Regions from separate parts of the Streptomyces sp. NPDC004111 genome, predicted to be linked through region 4. Evidence: riboswitches for the same ligand, from Rfam matches in the RefSeq annotation. Region 4 holds a riboswitch; each other region holds the start of a gene.
The links. A riboswitch is a leader RNA that binds a small molecule or an ion and turns the genes downstream of it on or off. The one in region 4 is predicted to bind cobalamin.

Region 1 (2,191 bases), on a different contig from region 4:
AAAGAGGTCCGCACACCGGTTACTCTGATCCGGTCGAACGCGGATCGAGGCCGGACGCGGAAACGCGACCGTCCCGCCGCCCTGGGAAGAGTGCCTCTCCGGTTCGACCAGAGCCCGGCATCAGCCCACCACCACCCTGATGCCGGGCTCGCCCCTTTCCACGAGCCGGATGCGGCGGGTGCGGCGGGCGGCCTCAGTGGTGCCAGGGCAGTCGCACCGGCTCGGCCGGTATCCGGCCCGCGACCAGATCGCGCGCCAGGCCGGACAGGCCGAGAGGGTGGATCCGCTCGGTGCTGGCGGCCAGTTCGTCGAGCGTCCACCAGCGGTGCCCGGCGTGGTATCGCAGTTCCTCGGCCCCCTGGCCGCTGACATCCACCTGGTGGCCCGTCACCCTGAGGTGGAAGAAGTTGTCCTGGAACATCCCCTCCGCCCAGCCGAGGTCGGCGTACCCGGCGGTCAGGGCGACCTTCGGCCCGACCGCCTCCGGGGTCACCGCGAGGCCGATCTCCTCGCGCAGTTCCCGGGCCGCCGCCTCGGCCTCGCTCTCGCCGTCCTCCAGCCCTCCCCCGGGCGCGCACCAGCCGTGGCCGCCGGCGGGCACGTCCGGGTCGACACGGAACTTCAGCAGCAGCAGACGGTCGGCGGCGTCGAAGAGCAGAACGCGGGCGGCACGGCGGGAGTACTTCTCCATCTCGGACATCCGGGCAGCCTAACGAGACGGCACGCGACGGCCACCGGGTTTACGGGACGGCCGGATCCCCGGGCACCGGGGCGGGGCGACGGCGGGACGGCGGCCGGCCCGCCCCGCCCCGGTACACCGGTACGGGGCTCGGAGTCGGGCCGCCCGGTCATGGCCGCGCTCGACCTGCTCGGGCGCCGCTGGACGCGTGGAGCCGGCGCTGGGCGCAGGAGACCGACCGCACCTGACCGGGCACGGCCTGCCCCCCCCTCGCCCGGGACGAAGGTCCTCACCTTCCGGGCCCAACGAACCCCCACATGTCGTACCGGGCGTGTCGGACCAGCACAAGATGTAGTGTCCTAAAGGTCGGTTCGGCGTCGGCGCACCCCTCGTGTGCGCGGCCGAGGAAACAGGGAATCCGGTGCGAATCCGGAGCTGCCCCGCAACGGTGTGGGCCCGCGGACGGGCCCGAGTCCGATACCTGCCGGCCCCGGCCGCGCATCCCGCGCGACCGCAGGCACACACCCCGGACGCCTCGTGGGAGGGCCGACGTGACGCAGATCGACGCCGTGGACTCGGTGACCGAGTACCTGGACCGCAGCGACTGGCGGGTCAACGCCAACGCGAACCAGGGCTACTCGCTCGGCGGACTCATCCTGAACACCGCGGGCAAGGTGGTCGCCAACTACTGGCTGGACCAGGTGTATCCCGAGGCCGTCGGCCGTGCCCACCGCGAGGGCGACCTGCACATCCACGACCTGGACATGCTGTCCGGCTACTGCGCGGGCTGGTCGCTGCGCACCCTGCTGACCGAGGGGTTCAACGGGGTCGCGGGGCAGATCGACTCCGCGCCGCCGCGGCACTTCTCCTCCGCCGTGGGACAGATCGTCAACTTCCTGGGCACCCTGCAGAACGAATGGGCCGGCGCCCAGGCGTTCAGCTCCTTCGACACGTACATGGCGCCGTTCGTGCGCCAGGACTCCATGTCGTACGCGCAGGTGCACCAGTGCGTGCAGGAGCTGGTGCACAACCTCAACGTGCCCTCGCGCTGGGGCACCCAGACGCCGTTCACCAACCTCACCTTCGACTGGACCTGCCCCGCCGACCTGCGCGACCAGGTGCCGGTGATCGGCGGCGTCGAGCTGGACTTCCGGTACGGGGAGCTCCAGGCCGAGATGGATCTGATCAACCGGGCGTACATCGAGGTGATGACGGCCGGTGACGCGGCGGGCCGGGTCTTCACCTTCCCGATCCCCACGTACAACATCACCCGGGACTTCCCCTGGGAGAGCGAGAACGCCACGCGGCTGTTCGCGATGACCGCGAAGTACGGACTGCCGTACTTCCAGAACTTCCTCAACTCCGGTCTTGAGCCCGGCATGGTCCGCTCGATGTGCTGCCGGCTCCAGCTCGACCTCACCGAACTGCTGAAGCGGGGGAACGGCCTGTTCGGCAGTGCCGAGCAGACCGGCTCGCTCGGCGTGGTCACCGTCAACTGCGCCCGGCTGGGAC
Region 2 (2,191 bases), on a different contig from region 4:
CGGGCGCTCCGGCCCGGTGTCCCGCCCCTCACAAAGGGCTGGGACACCGGGCCTTCGCCGTTGCACACTCACCGGCATGGACATTCACATCCGCCCCGCCGAACCCGCCGAACACTCCGAAGTGGGCGACATCACCGCCCGCGCCTACCTCGACGACGGCCTCCTCTCCGGGGGCGCGCAGGACCCGTACCTCGGCGTACTGCGCGACGCCGCCTCCAGGGCCGCACAGGCCGAGCTGCTGGTCGCCGTCGACGCCGACGGCACCCTCCTGGGCACCGTCACCTACGCCCCCCAGGGCAGCCCCCTCCAGGACATCGCCGTCCCCGGCGAGGCCGAGTTCCGGATGCTCGCGGTCGCCCACGCGGGCCGCGGACGCGGGGCCGGCGAGAGCCTCGTACGGGCCTGCATCGCCCGCGCGAGGGCCGAGGAAGGGGTCGTACGGCTGGTGATGTCGACCCAGCCGGCGATGCGCGGCGCGCACCGGATCTACGAGCGCCTGGGCTTCGTACGGACCCCCGGCAGGGACTGGGAACCGGTGCCGGGACTGGGCCTCTTCACATACGAGAAGGCTCTCTAGAGCCTCTCCGGCGGCTCACGGCCGCGGCACGCGACACAACATGTGGTGGGTGCGCCACGAACCACCCCCCACATGTATGCTCGTCCTCGCTGTCGCCGCAGGGGAATCCGGTGCGAATCCGGAACTGTCCCGCAACGGTATGCCCTGTGCGCTTTTGCGTACCGCCAAAGTCCGAGGACCTGCCGACAGCGCGTCCGGTTCGACCGATCCGGACACCGATACGTCCGGGCCTCGCGGTAGGGCCAGTGGACGCCAGGCGACGTGCGCCCCCTGCCGGGCAGCCGTGCGCCCGCGCGCCCTCGTTCCCCCCGCAGGCACGGCGCCGAGCGAGGGAGAGCCCCCACGTGACCATCGCGCCAGTCGACCCGGCCACCGCCGAGCGGAGTCAGCCCCGCGGCCAGGAGCAGGACGGTCAGGACGCCCCCGGCACCGCCCTCCTGCGCACCCTGACCGACCTGACCGCCGACCTGCCCGACACCGACCCCGGCCGGGTCGCCGCCGCCGCCCTGCGCGGCCGCCACGCGGGCTCGGACGCCGCCGAACTGCGGGAGCTCGCCACCGAGTCCGCCGCCGGACTGATCTCCGAGGACCCGGCGTACTCCCGCCTCGCCGCCCGCCTCCTCACCCGCACCATCCGCGACGAGGCGGCCGGCCAGGGCGTCACCGCCTTCTCCGGCTCCGTCGCCGTCGGCCACCGCGAAGGGCTCATCGCGGACCGCACGGCGGACTTCGTCGCCCGGCACGCCCAGGCGCTCGACGCACTGATCGACCTGGCCGGCGACGACCGGTTCGAGTACTTCGGCCTGCGCACCGTCTACAGCCGCTACCTGCTGCGCCACCCGATCACCCGCAAGGTGATCGAGACCCCCCAGCACTTCATGCTGCGCGTGGCCTCCGGCCTGGCCGAGGACGACAGCGAGCGGGCGCTCGCCGAGGTCGCCTCGCTGTACCGCCTGATGAGCCGGCTGGACTACCTCCCCTCCTCCCCCACGCTCTTCAACTCCGGCACCCGCCACCCCCAGATGTCGTCCTGCTACCTCCTCGACTCCCCCCAGGACGAGCTGGACTCGATCTACGACCGCTACCACCAGGTCGCGCGGCTCTCCAAGCACGCGGGCGGCATCGGGCTCTCGTACTCCCGCATCCGCGCCCGCGGCTCCCTGATCCGCGGCACCAACGGCCACTCCAACGGCATCGTGCCGTTCCTCAAGACCCTCGACGCCTCCGTCGCCGCCGTGAACCAGGGCGGCCGGCGCAAGGGCGCCGCAGCGGTCTACCTGGAGACCTGGCACGCCGACATCGAGGAGTTCCTGGAACTCCGCGACAACACCGGCGAGGACGCCCGCCGCACCCACAACCTGAACCTCGCCCACTGGATCCCGGACGAGTTCATGCGCCGGGTGGACCAGGACGGCACCTGGTCGCTCTTCTCCCCCGCCGACGTCCCCGAGCTGGTGGACCTGTGGGGCGAGGAGTTCGACGCCGCCTACCGCGAGGCGGAGGCCGCCGGGCTCGCCAAGAAGTCGATGCCGGCCCGCGAGCTGTACGGCCGCATGATGCGCACCCTCGCGCAGACCGGCAACGGCTGGATGACGTTCAAGGACGCCTCCAACC
Region 3 (2,191 bases), on a different contig from region 4:
GCACGTCCACCCAGATCAGCAGCACGGCGCCGGCGAGCGGCGCGACGGCCAGCAGCTTGCGGTGGTCCGCGCCGACCAGCATCCGTACCGCGTGCGGGACCATCAGCCCGACGAACCCGATCGCCCCGCTGACCGCGACCACCGCGCCCGTCACGGCCGCCGACACCAGGAACAGCTCCTTGCGCAGCCGCTCCGGGTCCACGCCCAGCGCCGCCGCCGTCTCGTCGCCCATGGCCAGCGCGTTGAGCCTGCGCGCCGACCAGCCGAGGTGGACGAGCCCGCCGAGCACGGCGCCCGCCGCGACCGGTACGGAGGCCCAGTTGGCCCCGCCGAGACTGCCGAGCAGCCACATCATCGCGGAACGGGCCGCCTCGCCCCGCTCGGCGGCGAACACCATGAAGGTGGTGACGGCCGAGAACCCGTAGTACATCGCCGTCCCGGTCAGCACCAGCCGGAGCGGTGTCAGCCCGCGCGGCGTCCGCGCGACCGCGTACACCAGCACCATCGCCAGCAGCGCCGACACGAACGCGGCGCCCGACAGCGCCCACACCCCGAGCGCCCCGAACGCCCCGAAGATCAGTACCGCGTTGGCGCCGACGGCGGCGCCCGAGGAGATGCCCAGCACGAACGGATCGGCCAGCGCGTTGCGCACCATCGCCTGCACCGCGACCCCGATGGCGGACAGCCCCGCCCCGACCACGGCCGCCAGCACGGCGCGCGGGAAGCGCAGCTCCCAGACGATCGTGTACGCGGGCACCTCCTCCGGCGCGATGCGGCCACCGCTCAGCCCTGCCCACAGATAGCGCAGCACCTCGTCCCAGGAGAGCCCGGAGGCCCCGATCCCGGCCCCGCAGACGAGGGAGACCAGCAGCGCGCCGCCCAGCCCTCCGAGCAGCAGCGGCAGCGGCACCCGCCGGGAGTGCGCGGGCGGTCCGGCCGACCCGGGGTCGGGTCCGGAACCGGAATCGGCTCCGGTCGTGCGTATCGGGGACGACGTGGCCACAGGCGGGGATCGCTTTCGCCTCGGGCCGTGCACGTACGCAACCCAAGGGGCGGCCCGGACGCCGGGCGCCGGAACAGCACCTCATCGCAGTCCACGGCGAATTGACAGGAGCCTTCACCGCCACGGGTGATCGGGCTTACGGAGCCACCTGGGCTCCGCCTTACCGTTGCGGGTCAGCGCCGGACTTCGACCGGACTTCCCCCGTGGGGCGCTTGCAGCTTAACCGGTACGGCGCGGGGGCCCTCCGGCGGCTGCGGGCGCCGGAACGGCTTCGCCCGGTGGGACGGCGGGGCCGCGCACGGCGTTGTCGGTGGTGGCTGCGATGCTGGGGGCATGACCGACAGCACCGTTCCCACCACGACCGCCGCCGACTTCGCCTGGATCAGGGAGCAGTACGCGTCCCTGCTGGAGGCGTACTGCGTCACGCTGGTCGAGGCGATCACCCCCGAAGAGCTGCTCCGGGCGCTCGGCGCGGAGCCCGGGGAGCGGACGACGGGCGTGGAGGATCTGTGCGAACCCTCCTACGACGTATGGGACATGGAGGACGGCGAGCGGCTGCTCGTGGCGGCGGCCCCGGTCGGCGACTGGTCGCTGATGGTCGAGTACAACGGCTTCCTGGGCATCACCGACGAGGTCGCGCTCCCGCTGTCGCGCGGACGCACGGTGGTCTCGCACTTCCGCAACATCAACGCGGTGGACCACTTCAAGTGGTACCGGGACGGCACCACCCGCCTCCACTTCGAGCCGCTCTTCCCCCACCAGCGCGACGGCAGCCACCCCGACGAACTCCTCACCGCCATGCGGGAGTCCGGCTTCGACCTCAGCGACGCCGAGGACCGCCCCCGTCGCGGGCACACCGAAGCGGCCTTCGCCCTCGCACAGCGCATCACCGGCGTGGCCCCGACCCCGCTGCTGTTCGCCGGGGCGGAGTTCGTCGGCGGACTCGCGCAGCCGCCCCGCTCGTCCCGCTGAGCGGCCCGGCCTGGCATGCTGCGGGGTATGACCACGAAGGAAGCTGAAGCTGTCGCGGAGTTCGAGGCGCACCGGTCACGGCTCTTCTCGCTCGCGTACCGGATGCTGGGGTCCGCGAGCGAGGCCGAGGACATCGTGCAGGACACCTATCTGCGCTGGAGCGCGGCCGACGCCTCCGCCGTCCGTACGCCGGCCGCCTGGCTGACCAAGGTCATG
Region 4 (2,191 bases):
GCGGCCCGCGAGGGGTACGCGGGCCTGCACCGTGCCGGTGTTGGGGTCGTAGACGTCGCCGAAGAGGCCGGAGGTGCCGGCGGTGTGCTTGCCGCCGGTGAAGTGGCCGAGTTCACGGACCATGGGGTGCCTGCTCTCGTCAGGTGGGATCCGGGGAGGGCACGGCGGACCGCCGACGGGGCGCACGGGTGGGTGCGGGGCCGGCGGGCGTCGTGGGACAGCGGACGGGGGCGCCCGTACGGGGGACCGGGCGCGCGAGGGCCGTGCGGCCGGACGCCGGGTACGGGTGCCGCAGTCCTACGAGTGCGGGGTGAGTGGCGCGCGCTCCGCCGGACCACCGGGGCCGTGGGTACAAACCGGTGCCATGCGTGTCTGCTCCATCCTCGTGGAAAACACGGAACGTTCCGCGGCCGGTATCCTGACTCCCGGATCTCCGTGTGCCGCCCGCCTTCCCGACCGCCCCTGGCGGGGCCCGGTCAGTGGCGAGTGGTGACAGCACACTCCCCGGTCACAGTGGCGGGACCGTGCCGGATTCACACCGGCTTCCCTGCACCGCGGACCTTGTGCCACGAACATATAGTTGGACGTCCTAGTAAGTCCACCCCCTCCCCGGGGACTCCCCCGCCCGGCCCGCCGCACTCGCGCGCGCGGATCAACTGCCCTCCTGTACACAGGTGTTGGCCGTCCGGATCGCCGCAGGTGTCCCATGTCACCGTCCGGCATCCGAGCCGTGGTGCCCAAAAGCCGCTCCGGCGCCTACTGTGTGCGGTGCAGCTGGTTCGCCCTGTCCGCCAGGCAGGCGCGTCGCAAGAGGGAACCCGGTGGGAATCCGGGACTGCCCCGCAGCGGTGAGCGGGAACGACCGCCGTCATACGCACTGGGTCCGGCCAGGACCTGGGAAGCGACGGCCAGTAGGAATCCGCCGGAGTTCCGGTGGGTGTGCCCGCGAGTCCGAAGACCTGCCCGTTGCCCGCACGCGACCGATCGCGTGCGGATGTCCCGGTGACCTCGTGGGCGGGTCGGCGTACACAGCAGGCGGAGGACCGCGCTCGTCGCGCGCGGCACACTCCGTCCGGTTTCGTCATCCCTTCGCGTCCGCGTCCCGTCGCCGGGGCTCTCAGGAGTCGTCTCGCGAAGGAGATTTCCGTGACAGCGAAGCCCGCAGCCGCGGCAGCACGGTCCACCGTGCACGGCTACCCCCGCCAGGGTGCGCACCGTGAACTGAAGAAGGCCGTCGAGGGCTACTGGAAGGGCCGGGTCACCGCCGACGCCCTCCGCCGGACCGCACAGGACCTGCGCCGGGCGAACTGGCGCCAGTTGGCCGACGCCGGCATCCACGAGGTGCCCACCGGCGACTTCTCGTACTACGACCATGTGCTGGACACCAGCGTCATGGTCGGTGCCGTCCCCGACCGCCACCGCGCGGCCGTCGACGCCGACGCGCTCGACGGGTACTTCGCCATGGCGCGCGGCAACCAGGACGTGGCGCCGCTGGAAATGACCAAGTGGTTCGACACCAACTACCACTACCTGGTGCCCGAGCTGGGGCCCGGTACGGTCTTCACGGCCGACTCCACCAAGCAGGTCGCGGAGCTGACGGAGGCCCTCGCGCTGGGGCACCGCGCGCGACCCGTGCTGGTCGGCCCGCTCACGTACCTGCTGCTGGCCAAGCCCGCCCCCGGTGTGGCCGCGGACTTCGAGCCGCTCACCCTGCTCGACCGGCTGCTGCCGGTGTACGCGGAGGTGCTCGCCGACCTGCGGGCGGCCGGGGCGCAGTGGGTGCAGCTGGACGAGCCCGCCCTGGTCCAGGACCGCACCCCGGCCGAACTGAACGCCGCTTCGCGCGCCTACCGCGACCTGGGCGGGCTGAGCGACCGGCCGCAGCTCCTGGTCGCGTCGTACTTCGACCGGCTCGGCGACGCGCTCCCCGTGCTGGCCAGGGCCCCGATCGAGGGCCTGGCGATGGACTTCACCGGTCCCGCCGCCGCCAACCTGGACGCGCTGGCCGGCGTCGGCGGGCTGCCGGGCAAGCGGCTGGTCGCGGGCGTCGTCGACGGCCGCAACATCTGGATCAACGACTTCGAGAAGTCGCTGGGTGTCCTCGGCACCCTCCTGGGCCTCGCGGACCGGGTCGACGTCGCCGCCTCCTGCTCGCTGCTGCACGTCCCGCTGGACGCCGCGGCCGAGCGCG

Region 1: it holds a riboswitch for cobalamin, as region 4 does, so the genes downstream of both, ACFYVL_RS03430 (ribonucleoside triphosphate reductase) here and metE (5-methyltetrahydropteroyltriglutamate--homocysteine S-methyltransferase) in region 4, are expected to answer to the same signal.
Region 2: it holds a riboswitch for cobalamin, as region 4 does, so the genes downstream of both, ACFYVL_RS25930 (ribonucleoside-diphosphate reductase subunit alpha) here and metE (5-methyltetrahydropteroyltriglutamate--homocysteine S-methyltransferase) in region 4, are expected to answer to the same signal.
Region 3: it holds a riboswitch for cobalamin, as region 4 does, so the genes downstream of both, ACFYVL_RS03835 (FecCD family ABC transporter permease) here and metE (5-methyltetrahydropteroyltriglutamate--homocysteine S-methyltransferase) in region 4, are expected to answer to the same signal.

The regions. Positions count from the first base shown of each region.
Region 1 is NZ_JBIAMU010000001.1:767,718-769,908, reverse strand. It holds gene ACFYVL_RS03435 (NUDIX domain-containing protein) at 194-700, opposite strand; cobalamin riboswitch at 1,030-1,183, shown strand; gene ACFYVL_RS03430 (ribonucleoside triphosphate reductase) at 1,180-2,191, shown strand, end outside.
Region 2 is NZ_JBIAMU010000014.1:2,292-4,482, reverse strand. It holds gene ACFYVL_RS25935 (GNAT family N-acetyltransferase) at 77-577, shown strand; cobalamin riboswitch at 637-779, shown strand; gene ACFYVL_RS25930 (ribonucleoside-diphosphate reductase subunit alpha) at 922-2,191, shown strand, end outside.
Region 3 is NZ_JBIAMU010000001.1:860,343-862,533, forward strand. It holds gene ACFYVL_RS03835 (FecCD family ABC transporter permease) at 1-910, opposite strand, end outside; cobalamin riboswitch at 1,107-1,252, opposite strand; gene ACFYVL_RS03840 (DUF6461 domain-containing protein) at 1,337-1,975, shown strand; gene sigJ (RNA polymerase sigma factor SigJ) at 2,003-2,191, shown strand, end outside.
Region 4 is NZ_JBIAMU010000010.1:35,685-37,875, reverse strand. It holds gene ACFYVL_RS20370 (CoA-acylating methylmalonate-semialdehyde dehydrogenase) at 1-123, opposite strand, end outside; cobalamin riboswitch at 391-586, opposite strand; cobalamin riboswitch at 759-982, shown strand; gene metE (5-methyltetrahydropteroyltriglutamate--homocysteine S-methyltransferase) at 1,147-2,191, shown strand, end outside.